3 regions of the Arthrobacter sp. TJ-238 genome follow, and region 2 is predicted to be linked to each of the others. Evidence: riboswitches for the same ligand, from Rfam matches in the RefSeq annotation. Region 2 holds a riboswitch; each other region holds the start of a gene.

Region 1 (4,993 bases), on a different contig from region 2:
TTCCGCGCTGATCGCCGCAGCGATGAGGCTGCTGGACAGTGCGGCCGTCAGCGCCACGCCGACGCAGAACAGCGTGCCCCAGAGCCTCCGCTCGTGGGCACGCTGCGCGTTCTTCCAGCTCTCCATGTCCTCCAGCCTAGGCGGCAGGGGCGTGCGCGGTGTGCTGGGACCGCGCACGCCCCTCGTGCATCAGCGCCGGGCGGGGGCGCCGGCGTTCCTGATCAGGTCGAGGGCCTGCTCCGGGAACCAGCCGCCTGCCGCGGGGTCCACCCGGCCCCACTCGGGATCGACCCCGCCGTTGGTGGTCAGGCCGCGGCTGCACTCGCCGTCCGACTCGCCGGGCACCTTGATCCACAGGAAGGCGTCGGCGAGGTCGTTGCCCGTGTCCGTGGTGGGCGTATGGCCCAGTCCGCGAGCCGGAGGATTGCACCAGACCTGCGGATCCGGGTAGGTCGCCGTCGGCACCCACGGCCCGCGGCCGTTGCGGCTGGTATCGACCACGAAGTGCGCCAGGTCCTCCGACGTCGGCGCGTTGCGGGCACCCGCCACGTTCTGGGCGTACCAGGCATCCGTCAGGCCCCACGTCGAGAAGTCGGAGGGTGAGGCCGGGTAGAACTGGCTGGCGCAGGAGCCGTAGGCGCCCGGGTCGATCTCGGTGGCGTAGTAGATGCACTGGGACACCCAGGAGCCGTACTTCAGCTGCCGCTCGGTGAGCTCGTAGTTGGAGACGTTGAGGAAGAACCCGTCCGCCTTCTGCACGCCGGCCTTCACGAGGCGGCTGGCGATCTCCCCCGTGCCGAGCCAGGCGCTGTGCGTGCCGTCGAGATAGACCTTCGTGTTCGGCAGCGCCTTGAGCCGGTCCACCGCGTAGTCGAGCATCTCGAAGCGTTCCGCGGCCGCGGTCGCGGCGTCGGCCTCCGCCGGCTGGCACCACTCGAGGTTGCCGTCGAGCCCGCGGTACCAGGGGATGATCCCGAGCCCGTCCGGCTCGAGCACCACCATCGCGGCCCGATCCTCGATACCTGCCGCGAGGGCGTCGATCCAGGTCTTGTAGCCGGCGACGTCGGTCGCCCCGCCGGCCGAGTACTGCGCGCAGTCGCGGAACGGCAGGTTGTAGGCGGCGAGCACGGGCATCTGCTTCTTGCCGGCGGCGCGATGCGTGGTGGCACGGACCTCCCGCGTCACCGTGGTGGGGTCGCCGTCCGTGACCCACACGGCCTGCGGCGTGGAGACCATCGCACTGAGGCCGTCCGCCGTCCGACGGTCACCCGAGGACCGCAGCCCGGCGATCTGGCGCTGTGCCTCGTTGCTCCTCATGTCGATGATGGGTGGTTTCGAGAACCCGAACGGAATGCGCCCCTTTCCCCGTGGAAGCGCTCCCACGGCCGGTCTTTGTTGCGCCGGTCAACTTTGTCAAGGGTCCCGGCACTCCCCGCACGAGCGGGTGGCGAGCTCTTCGGGGGACACATTGTTTGGTTCCGCGAGTGCACGGTGTCACACTCGTTCTGACCATCCCGAGCGGCTGAGAGATCTGGCTCACTGACGCCGCAGCAACCCTGGCCTCCGCGATCCGCGGCGACAGTAGGGTGCTACTGCCAGACCGATGGAGGACATGATGAGCGTCGCCGACCTTTCCACCCCGCTGAAATTCGCCTACTGGGTGCCGAACGTCAGCGGCGGCCTCGTGGTCTCGACCATCGAGCAGCGCACCGGCTGGGACTTCGAGTACAACCGGAAGCTCGCCCGGATCGCGGAGGACGCCGGTTTCGAGTACGCCCTGTCGCAGACCCGTTACGCCGCGTCCTACGGCGCGGACAAGCAGCACGAGGCGACGTCGTTCTCCCTCGCGCTCCTCGCCGCGACCGAGAAGCTGAAGGTCATCGCCGCGGTGCACCCCGGCATGTGGCACCCGGGCGTGCTCGCGAAGTTCATCATCACCGCGGACCACATCTCCAACGGCCGTGCCGCAGTCAACATCGTCTCCGGCTGGCTCAAGGACGAGTTCGTGAACTTCGGCCTCGACTGGCTCGAGCACGACGAACGGTACGTCCGCACGGAGGAGTTCATCCGCGTGCTGCGCGGCCTGTGGACCGTGGAGGGGTACAGCCAGTCGGGGAAGTACTACGACATCACCGACTTCACGCTCAGCCCTGCGCCGGTCGACGTGCCCGGGCGTCCGCACCCCGAGATCTTCTTCGGAGGCAATTCGACGGCGGCGCAGGCCACCGCGGGCCGGGTGGCGGACTGGTACTTCTCGAACGGCAAGGACCTCGAGGGATTCAGGGAGAACATCGCAGGCGTGCGGGCCTCCGCTGCCCAGGCGGGCCGGCACCCCCGGTACGGGCTCAACGGGTTCGTCATCGCCCGAGACTCCGAGAAGGAGGCCCGGGACACGCTGCGCGAGATCGTTGCGAAGGCGCACCGCCCCGCCGTCGAGGGCTTCCGTGACGCCGTCCAGGAGGCGGGCGCGGCCACGAAGGACGGCAGGGGCATGTGGGCCGACTCCTCGTTCGAGGATCTCGTCCAGTACAACGACGGCTTCAGGACCCGGCTCATCGGCACGCCCGAGCAGATCGCCGAGCGCATCGTCGAGTACAAGAAGATCGGCGTGAATCTCCTCCTGACCTGCTACCTGCACTTCCAGGAGGAAGTCGCCGCCTTCGGCACGGACGTCCTGCCGATCGTGCGGCAGCTCGAGGCGGACGCCGCGCGCGCCGCCGGAGTCGATTTCGATCCGGACGCCACCCTCGCAACCCACGAATCCACCAAGGCAGGTATCTGATGGCAGAACGTTCCTTCGGTTTCCGCACGCGTGCCCTGCACGCCGGCGGTACCCCCGACGCCACGCACGGCGCGCGCGCCGTGCCGATCTACCAGACGACGTCGTTCGTGTTCAAGGACACCAACGACGCCGCCAACCTCTTCGCGCTCCAGAAGTACGGCAACATCTACTCGCGCATCGGCAATCCCACCGTCGCGGCGTTCGAGGAGCGCATCGCGTCCCTCGAGGGCGGCATCGGCGCGGTGGCGACGGCGTCGGGCATGAGCGCGGAGTTCATCACCTTCGCGGCGCTGTGTCAGGCGGGCGACCACATCGTCGCCGCGTCGCAGCTGTACGGCGGGACGGTCACGCAGCTCGACGTCACCCTGAGGCGCTTCGGCATCGAGACCACCTTCGTGCCCGGCACCGATCCGGCCGACTACGCCGCCGCCATCCGCGAGAACACCAAGGCCGTGTACGCCGAGGTCATCGCGAACCCCTCCGGCGAGATCGCGGACCTCGCCGGGCTGGCGAAGGTCGCGCACGACGCCGGGATCCCGTTCATCGTCGACTCGACGCTGAGCACGCCCTACCTCGTGCGGCCCATCGAGCACGGCGCCGACATCGTCATCCACTCCGCCACCAAGTTCATCGGCGGGCACGGCACCACCCTCGGCGGCGTGATCGTGGAGAGCGGACGGTTCGACTGGGGCAACGGCAAGTTCCCCATGATGACCGAGCCGGTGCCCTCCTACGGCAACATCCAGTGGTGGGCGAACTTCGGCGAGTACGGGTTCCTGACCAAGCTCCGCACCGAGCAGCTCCGCGACATCGGGCCGTCGCTCTCGCCGTCGTCGGCCTTCCAGCTCCTGCAGGGGGTGGAGACCCTGGCCCAGCGCCTCGACGAGCACCTCGAGAACGCGCAGGCCGTGGCGGAATGGCTGCAGGCCGATCCCCGCGTCGAATATGTGAACTACGCGGGACTCCCCACGCACGTCCACCACGAGCGCGCGAAGACCTACCTGCCCCAGGGACCCGGGTCGGTGTTCAGCTTCGGCGTCAAGGGCGGGCGCAAGGCCGGCCAGAAGTTCATCGAGTCGCTGCAGATCGCCTCGCACCTGGCGAACGTGGGCGACGCGCGCACGCTCGTGATCCACCCCGGCTCGACGACGCACCAGCAGCTCTCGGCCGAGCAGCTCGCCGCGGCCGGCGTCCCCGAGGACCTGGTGCGCATCTCGGTGGGCCTCGAAGACCTCGACGACATCCTGTGGGACCTCGACCAGGCGCTCGACGTCGCGGCGAACGCCTCGGACGCATCGTTCGAGGACCTCCCGCAGGAGGCAGCCGGACAGGACGACGACGACGAATCCGCAACGCGGGCAGTGGGAGTGGGAGCATGAGCGGGACAGCAGCACCGCGTACCTGGGAGGGGCCCTCGGCTCCGGAACGCCTGGCCCTGCTGAGGAACGCGCGGTCGGTGGCGATCGTCGGAGCATCGGACAAGCCCTCGCGGGCCTCCTACTTCGTGGCCACCTACCTGCAGTCCTCCTCGCCCTACCGGCTGTACTTCGTGAACCCCGTGGCGAAGGAGATCCTGGGTCAGCCGGCCTACGCGTCCCTGAAGGACCTGCCCGAGGTGCCCGACGTCGTGGACGTGTTCCGCAAGCACGACGATCTGCCCTCCGTGCTGGCGGAGACGCTCGACGTCGGCGCGAGGACGCTGTGGCTGCAGCTCGGCTCGTGGCACGAGGGGGTCGCGCGGGACGCGGAGGCCGCGGGCCTGGACGTGGTGATGGACCGCTGCATCAAGATCGAGCACGCGCGCTTCCACGGGGGGCTCAACCTCGCCGGGTTCAACACCGGCGTGATCTCCTCGAAGCGGCAGATCACCTCATAGGGCGCCTGCCCTTCCCTCCCGGCTCTCGGTTCCGATCAGTGGGAATGGTCACACGTTCCCACTGATCGGGAGCAGGCCTCGGAGACGGCGACCCTGGATCGGGGCGGGAAGCCCTGAGCCGGCGTCATTCGGCGTGGTGGTCCGTCGACTCCGCAGGCACGACGTCGGGGGCTGCGGCGTTCGTCGCCTCGAGCCCGGTCACGGCGGCCTCGGGCACGATGACGTCGGGACCGGAGACGACGTCTACACCGGAGCTGTCCTGTGCTTCAGCTTCCAACGGCTCGACGGGTTCCAACGGCAGAGCGTCCTCCGGCAGAGCGTCCTCCGGCAGAGCG
Region 2 (4,993 bases):
AACCTGACATGGTCATGACCGGGATGGCCGCGTGCCGGAGTGCGTGCCGGATCCGGACCGGGAGGTCGCGCATGCCGCGGGAGCGGGCCGTCAGGATGAACGGCTGTTCCAGGACGTCCTCGAGTTCGTTCCGCAGCACCTGGGAGAGGGTCCCGAAGACTGCGAGGGCGAGGGTGAGGGCCGGGAGGACCAGCGCGGCCGGTCCCTGGTTCCCGCCGATGGGGAACCAGCGCAGCGTGAACGAGAAGACGATCAGCAGCGCGAACCCGATGATGAACGTCGGCGTCGCGGCGAAGACCACCTCGATGCCGGAGACGATCGACCGGATCCAGGAGGCGCGCTGCGCGGACAGGATCGCCACGACGAATGTCAGGGGCAGCGCGACGGCGACGGCGGACGCCGCGAGTGCCGCCGTCGCGCCGATCTGCTGCCCGATCGCCACCGAGACGGGCAGGCGCAGCCTGTAGGACTGCCCGAGGTCGCCCTGCACCAGGTTGCCGAGGTAGCTGCCGTACTGCACGAGGAGGGGCTGGTCGAGGAGGTAATCGGCGCGGACCTGCGCCAGCGTCTCCTCCGTGGGCCGTGCGTCGGGCCCGCCGAGGATCAGCAGCGCGGTGTCGCCCGGGATCAGGTAGACGGCGAGGAACGTCAGCGTCGCGGCTCCCCAGAGGACGCCGATCCCGATTGCGAGTCGCGTGAGGACGCGGCGGAGCACGGTCACCTACTCGGCCTTCCAGGCGTAGGTGAGGACGGGCACCGGGTGGGAGGTGTCCACCGCGACGTCGTGCAGGGTGTTCGCGTACGCGAACTGGCTCGGGTTCTCGTAGAGCGGTACGCCGGGCACGATCTCGAGCAGCCGGTGCTGCGCCTTCGAGTACGCTTCTTCGGCCACAGGCCCGTCGTCGGCCTCGCGGGCCGTGGAGAGCAGGGCGTCGAGCTGGGGGTCGTCGACGTAGGACGAGTTCTGGCCGATCCGCTCACCCGTGATCTCGGAGGAGTGGTAGCGGATGAACAGGACGTCGGTGGTGTTGGTGTGCCAGACGCCGGCCAGGGCGTCGTAGTCGCCGGCGTAACGGAGTTCCGTCAGTTGTGCCTGAGGAAGCTGGATGATCCGCAGGTCGAAGCCCACCTTGCGGGCCTCTCCCTGCAGCTGCACGAGCAGTGGGCTCGGCGTGGAACTCTCCACCGTGGGGACCTCGACCGTCAGCCTGCTCCCGTCCTTCGTGCGGAAGCCCTCGCCGTCACGCCCGGTCCACCCGGCGTCGTCGAGCAGCTGGTTCGCGCGCTCGGGGTCATACGTGAGGACCCCCTCGACAGTCGGGTCGTAGTACCTGCTCTCCCTGGACAGGAAGCCGTCGATCGGCGTGTAGGTGCCGAAGCCGAGGCTCTCCGTGACGGCCTTCGTGTCCACTGCGGCGGCGAACGCCTGCCGCACCGCGAGGTCGTCGAACGGTGCACGATTCAGGTTGAAATTGAGGACGTAGGGGTTGCCGGTCCGGGCGAGGTTCTCGTACGTGAAGTTCGGGTCGGCCTGCACGGCCGAGGCGTTCTGCGGCGCGAGGTTCTCCGTCAGGTCGTACTGGCCCGAGACGAGGGACTGGTGGCGGATGACGGGTTCGCTGACGAGGGTGACCTCGACGCCGTCGAGGTACGCGGCACCGTCACCGTCCAGCCACTCGGGCGCCCAGGCGTAGCCCTCCCGCTTCGTGTAGCTGATGCTCTGGCCGGGGCGGTAGTCGGCGACGGTGAAGGGCCCTGTGCCGATCGGCTTCTGGCACAGCGTCTCGGGCGCCTCGGTGATGGCCTTGCCGGAGTTCATGCCGAGCCAGGACTGGGCGAGGGTGTAGAGGAAGGGGGTGTAGGGGTAGGCGAGGTGGGCCTCGAAGGTGTATTCGTCGAGCACCGTGCCGTCGACGTACGGGGCGATGTACGCGGCAGCGAGGGGTGACTTCGTGGCGGGGTCCCTCATGTGCTCGAAGTTCTGCCCGAGGACCTCCGCGTTCCAGGGCGAGCCGTCGCTGAACGTGACCCCCTGCTTGAGGCGGAACGTGTACGTCCTGCCGTCCTCCGAAACATCCCAGGACTCGGCGAGGTACGGCGCGATGTCCCCGTTCTCGTCGAGGGTCACCACGTTGTCGTAGATCAGGCGGCCGAGGAACTGCTGCTGCGTGGCGGAGATGCCGTGGCCGTCGAGGCAGCCCGGCTCGGCCGAGATGGACACGTCCAGGACGCCGCCGGAGACCGGCTCGCCACCGGTGACGGCGGACGAATTCGCCGGACCGGCGCAGCCGGCCAGGAGGACGAGGAGGCCCACCGCGGCCAGGACCGTGGCGTTCCCGGAGCGGTTTCGATTTCGGGCAGGACGAATTAAGGGTGCGTTCATGGGAAATTCCTCAAGAGTCGTTCCGGCGCAGCGCGGAGCATATTGCGTCCGGAAGGAGAATGAAAAGGAGAGTGAAGGGAAAAGACGCACCGAGGGCGCCGGGATCCTGCTAGGGGAGGGCGGTACAGCTCACGATGAGTGCCTTTCGAAGTGCTCTTGCCCGCACCGGACCGGCACTGTGTGCCGAGGAGAAGGCCGCTTCGTCATCCGAACCACCCAGGAACATGGGGTTGGCGCGCGATCCAGTCGGAGCTTTACGATCGCGTCTCTTGAAGCTGGAACCAACTATAGGCAGATGCCCGGGGCGTCCGACCAATAAAAAGAAATATGACACGGCGCGAATTGCCGTGGAGTGGACGGAATGTCCTGCGGTGCATTTCAGCGAAGGGTGACGGTGCCGTCGTCGAGGATGCGCCACCCGGGATTATGGGCGATCTCCCACACGATTCCGTTCGGATCGCGCACGAGCCCGCGGAAGATGCCGCCGAAGACGCTCTCCTGCGGCTCCTGGACAGGGGTGCCGCCGGCGCGCATCATGGCAGCGACGGCGGCGCGGACCTCTTCCGGGCCGTCGACATTGTGGGACAGCACTATGCCCGACGGTACCGGTGTGGCGTCGAGCCCGAGGTCCTGGGCGAACTTACCGGCGAGGAACAGCCCGAGGAGCACTCCCGGAGCCACTTGGTAGAAGATCACCTCGTCGGGCACATCGAGAGTCGGCGTCCACCCGAGCCCTTCGCTGTAGAAGGTCCGCGCGGCGTCGAGGTCCCGCGCGGCGACGGTGACGAAGTGGAGGCGTGCGTCCATGGAGAGAGCGTACGGGTTCCGACCCTCGCGGAAGCGTTCCCGATCCCGGTGGAACCGGGAACGCTTCGGTCGGGACGGGTGTCAGTGGCTCAGAGGAAGAGGGTGCGTCTCCCTGTACCGCTGGATGTGGAGGGCGAGCTTCCGCTCCGCTTCACGGCGACGCTCGCACTGGCGTTTGAGGTCGGACTCGGACAGCGCGGGTGCGCCGCGCTGGATGCGTTCCCCTGAGGGGGGAGCGGTGGCAGGCAGACTCACGGGTCGGGGCTCCGACTGTTCTGTGGTCATGGCGGTCTCCTTCGGTGGGAAGGGCGCGCGACGAATGGTCCGACGGTGGGTGGTCGACGCGCGCCTTCGTCGACCCAGGGCTCGTGTCGGTCCTCGAGTTCCGCAATTGTGCACCTGATCGGCGCATCCCTCTAGGGTCTTTCGGCCCCACCGCGCAGCGGAAGGGGGTCGTCGGCCGGCAGAGACCTGCTGACGTCCGACCTGGCGAGGATATACAGTGCCCTATGCGCGCTGAGCCTGTTGTGGAGATCGAGCGGAAGTTCGACGTCGAGGATGACACCCCGCCTCCCGCACTCGAGGACGTCCCCGGGGTCGGAGGTGTGGATGCGCCCGTCGAGTTCCACCTCGAGGCCGAGTACTTCGATACGGAGGACCTGAGGCTGGCGTCCCAGCGGATCACCCTGCGACGCCGGACCGGCGGCGAGGACGCCGGTTGGCACCTGAAGCTGCCGGCCGGTGCCGACGAGCGCCACGAACACCATGCGCCACTGGGCAGGACCTCGGTGGTGCCGAAGCCGCTCCTGAAGCTGATCCGGGTGCACACGAGGGACAGTGCGCTGGTGCCGGTCGCCCGGCTGGACACGCGGCGCGTCGTGCACCGCCTGCGCGGTCAGGACGGGGTCCTCGCCGAGTTCATGGACGACCGCGTGCAAGCAGAGGCGCTCCACCCCGAGCCGTCCAGCCTGCGCTGGCGGGAATGGGAGATCGAGCTGGTCGGCGGCTCCAGGGACGTGCTGGACGCGGTGACGGAGATCATCGCCGCCGCAGGCGTCCGTCCCGCAGCTCACCGATCGAAACTGGAGCGCGCCCTCGTCACCGGCTTCCCCGCAGACGCGGCGAGGGTGACGGAGCCCTCGGCGGAGGGCCCGGCAGGCGATGTCCTCCTCGCCTACCTGCGCGAGCAGGTGGCCGCGCTCAAGCAGCAGGACCCGCAGGTCCGGATCGACGGGTCCGACGCCATCCACAGGATGAGGGTCGCCATCCGGCGCATCAGGTCGGTCCTCGCGACCTACCGGACCCTGCTCGACGACGTCGAGGGCATAGGGCGCCTGCGGGGAGAGCTCAGGTGGCTCGCCGGGGTGCTCGGCACAGCGCGGGACGCGCAGGTGATACACGCACGGCTCCAGCAGATGCTCGCCGACGAACCTCCCGAACTCCTGCTCGGCCCGGTGCAGCGCAGGCTCGAGATCGAACTCGGAGGGGACTACCGGAAATTCCACACCCGGGCCGTCAAGTCGCTGGACGGGGAGCGGTACTTCCGCCTCCTGGACTCACTCGACGCCCTCGTGACTGCGCCCGCGCTGACGCCCCGCGCAGCACACCCCGCCGGTCAGGTGGTCCCGGGCCTGATCAACCGGGACCTGAAGCGCCTGCGCAGAGCGGTGCATGACGCGAGGAACCACCGCGCGGGGATCGGTGACCACCCTGCGCTGCACGAGGCGCGGAAGGACGCCAAGCGGTTGCGATACGCAGCGGAGGCCGCCTCGCCTATCGGCCGCAAGAAAGTCGCCCGCATCG
Region 3 (4,993 bases), on a different contig from region 2:
GGTTCTACACGCGCACCCGGAGGGTCATGCCGCTCGTGATCGCCCACGCCCTCATCGACACCGCGGGGTTCGTCGGGTTCGCGCTCCTCGGGCCCGCCATCGGTATCGGCGGCTGAATAAGCGAAGCCTTGCTTTCCTTATTTGCGGACGGAAATCATGACTAAATTATCCGACAATTGCGGTGTTACCGTGAATTCATCCAGTCAGGAGCGCACGGTTCCAGCCGGGCCGCTACGGGGTGAACCAGGAGGAACGATGAGCGTCGTCACGAGTGTCTCCGAGTGCAGTGTCCACAACTGCTCGTTCAACCACGACGGCTGTACAGCCGTCGCCATCACGGTGTCCGGGAGCGAGGAGCACGCGTCCTGCGCCACCTTCATCGACACGTCGATCAGCGGCGGCCTCCCGAAGATGCTCGCGCATGTCGGGGCCTGCCAGCGTTCGGAGTGCTCGTTCAACCACGACCTGCTGTGCACGGCCGCCGCGGTGAAGGTGGGTCCGGGCGCCGAGGCCGCGGACTGCCTCACCTACACGCACGCCTGATCCACGCGCACAGCGCGAACGGGCGGACGAGGAAGGGACCGGACGGATCGTCCGGTCCCTTCCTGGTGATACGACTTCCTGGTGATACGACGCGTCAGATCTCGATGCGGCCGTCGGCGGTCTCGAATGTCACGGACATGATGCCCGGCGTGCCCCTGGGCGCGATCCACTGGACCTGCACGCCGTCGAGCGTCGCCTCGACGTCCGTGCCGAGCCATTCCGTGACGCGCTCGGAGGAGCCGGCGATGGTCAGGCAGTCCAGTTTCACCGAGGCAGGGCGGGCCTTCGAGGGATGCAGGGGCTCGGTCCCGTCGTCCCACCGCAGCAGGTAGGGGACCTGGGGATCAGCGATGAGCCCCTTGATGCCGATCTGCTGCCAGGTGAGCTCCTGGCCGTCGGGGAACTTGCGGTTGCCGGGGACCGCGCTGCGGCCGAGGCGCTCCTCGAAGGGGCCCAGGTCGTCCACGGCCACGCACCAGCCCATCCAGCCGCCGCCGGCCTCGGACCGGGCGCGGACGGCCTGGCCGAACGGCGCCTTGTCCGACGCGGGGTGGTTGAGGACCTCGACGACCTCGAGGTACTGACCGTTGGCCAGCGGGAAGATCATGTTCCGGGTGCCGAAGCGGGGATGCACCCCGCCCTTCACCGGCTCCATGCCGAGCCGGGCCGAGATGCGATCGGCAGTCGCGGCAAGTCCATCGGGTTCACAGGCGTAAGAGACGTGGTCCAGGCGCATGCCGACAGTGTGGCACTAAGTGATGTACGTCTCGACTTAGGCTCCCCTTACTCCTGATCCTGCCGCTGCACCGGGCGCACGGTGCGCCCTCCTTCACGCAATGTCACACGTGTTGCCGGATCCGCCCATATGGGTTTCCATGGATGCAGGTCATGAGTGCCAGCACGAAGCCCCGGCTTGCTGGCCGGCAACCCTCCAACCGCGGTGGGGTGCCCCGGGTGAGGACCAGGTGCGGCGCCAGACCGGCGTCGCGCAAGCGCGGGCTCCTGCGGAGTCGATGCTTCCTTCGGCGGTGACCCGTCGGCAGGAGCAGCGGACGAGGAGGGGCCCCTTCGACAGGGAGCACCATGTCCAACGATTGGTCCTTTGAGACACGCCAGATCCACGCCGGCCAGGTGCCGGATCCAGCCACGGGGGCGCGTGCGCTGCCCATCTACCAGACGACGTCGTTCGTCTTCCCGAGCGCGGAGAGCGCCGCGAACAGGTTCGCGCTGACGGAGCTCGCCCCGATCTACACGCGTATCGGGAATCCCACGCAGGAGGCGGTCGAGACCAGGATCGCGAGCCTCGAGGGCGGGGTCGGCGCGCTGCTGCTCGCCTCCGGGCAGGCCGCGGAGACCTTCGCCGTGCTCAACGTCGCCGAGGCCGGGGACCACATCGTGGCCAGTCCCAGCCTCTACGGCGGCACCTACAACCTCTTCAAGCACACCCTGAAGAAGTTCGGTATCGAGACCACCTTCGTGGAGGACCCGGACGACCTCGGGCAATGGCGGGCCGCCATCCGCCCGAACACCAAGCTGTTCTTCGGCGAGGTGGTCTCCAATCCGCGGCAGGACGTCCTCGACCTGGAGGGCATCAGCGCCGTCGCCCACGAGCACGGGCTGCCCCTGATCGTGGACAATACGCTGTCCACGCCGTACCTGATCCGGCCGATCGAGTGGGGCGCGGACATCGTGGTGCACTCCGCCACGAAGTACCTGGGCGGGCACGGCACCGCGATCGCCGGCGTGATCGTGGACTCGGGGAACTTCGACTTCGCAAAGTACCCGGAGAGGTTCCCCGGCTTCAACACGCCGGACGAGAGCTACAACGGGCTCGTCTACGCACGCGACCTCGGGGTGGGCGGCGCGCTCGGCGCGAACCTCGCGTACATCCTGAAGGCGCGGGTGCAGTTGCTGCGCGACCTCGGGTCCGCCGTGTCGCCCTTCAACGCCTTCCTCATCGCCCAAGGGCTGGAGACCCTCAGCCTGCGCCTGGAGCGCCACGTGCAGAACGCGCAGGCGGTCGCCGAGTGGCTCGAGGGGCACGACGACGTCGAGGGCGTCGCCTACGCGGGGCTCAGCTCCAGTCCCTGGTACGAGCGCGGGAAGAAGTACGGGCGCAACGGCACGGGGGCGATCGTCAGCTTCGACATCGCCGGCGGGCTGGAGGCGGGCAAGCGCTTCGTGGACGGCCTCGAGCTGCACTCCCACGTCGCGAACGTGGGTGACGTCCGCTCGCTCGTCATCCACCCGGCGTCGACCACGCACAGCCAGCTCGGGGCGGAGGCGCAGCTCGCGGCCGGCGTGCGTCCGGGCCTGGTGCGGCTCGCCGTGGGCCTGGAGAACATCGACGACATCCTCGCCGACCTCGACGCGGGCTTCCGCGCCGCCAAAGGAGCCTAACCCTTCGTGACCACCTACCCTGCTGCCTACCCTGCTGCGCCGTCGCACCCCGGGATCGGCGGCGCACCGTCGGGAGACGGACTGCTGCGCGTCCTGCCGATCGGGCCGCTGGCCCTGGAGACCGGGGGCGAGCTGCCCGATGTCCAGCTCGCCTACGAGACCTGGGGGCGGCTCGACCCGGATGGCTCCAACGCCGTGCTCGTGCAGCACGCCCTGACGGGCAGCTCCCACGTGGCGCGCGGCGCCTCGGAGGAGGGCTGGTGGGACGCCCTCGTGGGGCCCGGCCGCACGGTGGACACCGACCGCTACTTCGTGGTGTCCGTCAACATGCTGGGAGGCTGCTACGGGTCGACGGGCCCGGCAAGCCTCGCACCCGACGGCACACCCTGGGGATCGCGGTTCCCGTTCGTCACCATCCGCGACGCCGTGCGGGCGGAGGCCCTGCTCGCGGACCGGCTCGGCGTCGACCGCTGGCACTCCGTGATCGGCGGGTCCATGGGCGGGGCGCGCGCCCTCGAGTGGGCACTGATGTATCCGCAGCGCGTGGAGCGGTGCGCCGTCGTCGCCTGCACAGCCGCCAGCTCGGCCGAACAGATAGCGTTCGCCCAGGCACAGCTGCAGGCCATCCGCCTCGACCCGGCGTACCGCGGCGGGGACTACTACGACGGCCCGCATCCGGAGGCGGGCCTCGGCCTCGCCCGGCGCATCGCGCACATCACCTACCGATCCGAGCAGGAGCTGGAAGCGCGCTTCGGCCGCGCGGTGCAGGACGGCGAGCAGCCCTTCGGTGCCGTCCTGCCCGCCGGCCGGGGCCGCTACCAGGTGGAGAGCTACCTCGACCACAAGGCGGAAAAGCTGGTGGAGCGCTTCGATGCCAACAGCTACGTCGTCCTGACCGAGGCGCTCATGAGCCATGACGCGGCCCGAGCGCGCGGGAGCCTCGACGGCGCCCTGGGTGGGGCGACGGCCGAGTTCTTCATCGCCGCCGTGGACACCGACCGGCTGTACTTCCCCGAGCAGTCACGGCGCCTGGCCGCCGGACTGCCCGGGGAGGTGCCCGTCCACATGATCTCCTCGGCCGTAGGCCACGACGCCTTCCTCACGCAGATCCACCAGATAGACGACCAGCTCCGTGCCGCCTTCTACCCGGACGCGCATCTATCGGTTGGGTTTCCTCCGGCAGCCACCTAGGCTGGGAGCTAAGCCTGCTTACGAACGAGTGGCGGGCATGTCCGGGGCGTCCGCCGCGGACCCATCGACGCGAGGAGCTGTTCATGGAACTGAGCACCATCGGCTGGAACCAGGAAGCACGCGACAAGATCCTGCTGGACTCGGACCGCGCCCTGCAGGGTGCGGTTCGCGAGGCCGTGGAGACCATGGGAGGGAAATCCCGCGACGAGGTCTACGAGTTCCTCTTCCAGAAACTGCAGCCGCAGTTCGTGGACTTCAAGCCCGGGCCCGACCTCAGCGCCTGCGCCGACGCGGTGGCGAACGGCGAGGTCTCGCTCGACGCCTGAGCGCGCAGCGGCGTTCGTCCGCCGAGCTAGTCGGCGGCGCCCGGCGGCATGCCCGGCCCGAAGATAGGTTCGGGCTCGGGGCGCTTGGCGAGCACGCCGTCGCCCGACGACTGGTGGCGCAGCCGCCGGAGCACCCACGGCACGAAGTACTCGCGGGCCCAGACGAGGTCCTCGGCCCGGGCCGCACGCCAGGTCCGGGCCGGGAGGTCCTTGGGGTGCAGCGGTTCGAGCGTGTGCCGGACCGCGAGGGTATCCAGCACCATCGCGGCGATGGTGTGGTGGCCGAGCGGCGAGAAGTGCAGGCGGTCGGAGGACCACATCTGCGGGTTCGTGAGCTGCCGCAGCGCCCACATGTCGGCGATGACCGCCTCGTGGCGGGACGCGATCGTGCGCAGATTCTCGTTGTAGATGGCGGTCTTCGAGCGGATGCTGCCGAGCACCGTCTCACGGACGTCCGGGCCCGTGAAGAGCACCACGGTGGCACCCCTGGAGGCGAGGTCGGCGACGACGGCGTCGAGCTTCTCCGCCAGCAC

Evidence for each region. Region 2 has a riboswitch for S-adenosylmethionine ahead of AC4D2O_RS06180 (ABC transporter substrate-binding protein). Riboswitches for the same ligand answer to the same signal wherever they lie in the genome.
Region 1: linked by a shared signal. The riboswitch ahead of sfnG (dimethylsulfone monooxygenase SfnG) and the one ahead of AC4D2O_RS06180 (ABC transporter substrate-binding protein) in region 2 are both predicted to bind S-adenosylmethionine.
Region 3: linked by a shared signal. The riboswitch ahead of AC4D2O_RS15795 (bifunctional o-acetylhomoserine/o-acetylserine sulfhydrylase) and the one ahead of AC4D2O_RS06180 (ABC transporter substrate-binding protein) in region 2 are both predicted to bind S-adenosylmethionine.

What each region holds. Positions count from the first base shown of each region.
Region 1 is NZ_JBZCNH010000001.1:227,696-232,688, forward strand. Features, by position in the region: gene AC4D2O_RS01055 (hypothetical protein) at 1-126, opposite strand, end outside; gene AC4D2O_RS01060 (glycoside hydrolase family 6 protein) at 190-1,317, opposite strand; SAM riboswitch class I at 1,507-1,610, shown strand; gene sfnG (dimethylsulfone monooxygenase SfnG) at 1,616-2,782, shown strand; gene AC4D2O_RS01070 (O-acetylhomoserine aminocarboxypropyltransferase/cysteine synthase family protein) at 2,782-4,161, shown strand; gene AC4D2O_RS01075 (CoA-binding protein) at 4,158-4,658, shown strand; gene AC4D2O_RS01080 (hypothetical protein) at 4,783-4,993, opposite strand, start outside.
Region 2 is NZ_JBZCNH010000003.1:16,276-21,268, forward strand. Features, by position in the region: gene AC4D2O_RS06175 (ABC transporter permease) at 1-721, opposite strand, end outside; gene AC4D2O_RS06180 (ABC transporter substrate-binding protein) at 722-2,383, opposite strand; SAM riboswitch class IV at 2,531-2,658, opposite strand; gene AC4D2O_RS06185 (VOC family protein) at 2,762-3,190, opposite strand; gene AC4D2O_RS06190 (hypothetical protein) at 3,272-3,475, opposite strand; gene AC4D2O_RS06195 (CYTH and CHAD domain-containing protein) at 3,700-4,993, shown strand, end outside.
Region 3 is NZ_JBZCNH010000007.1:147,084-152,076, reverse strand. Features, by position in the region: gene AC4D2O_RS15810 (CPBP family intramembrane glutamic endopeptidase) at 1-116, shown strand, start outside; gene AC4D2O_RS15805 (DUF1540 domain-containing protein) at 256-543, shown strand; gene AC4D2O_RS15800 (VOC family protein) at 638-1,279, opposite strand; SAM riboswitch class IV at 1,428-1,544, shown strand; gene AC4D2O_RS15795 (bifunctional o-acetylhomoserine/o-acetylserine sulfhydrylase) at 1,627-2,943, shown strand; gene metX (homoserine O-acetyltransferase MetX) at 2,998-4,134, shown strand; gene AC4D2O_RS15785 (hypothetical protein) at 4,218-4,460, shown strand; gene AC4D2O_RS15780 (SGNH/GDSL hydrolase family protein) at 4,487-4,993, opposite strand, start outside.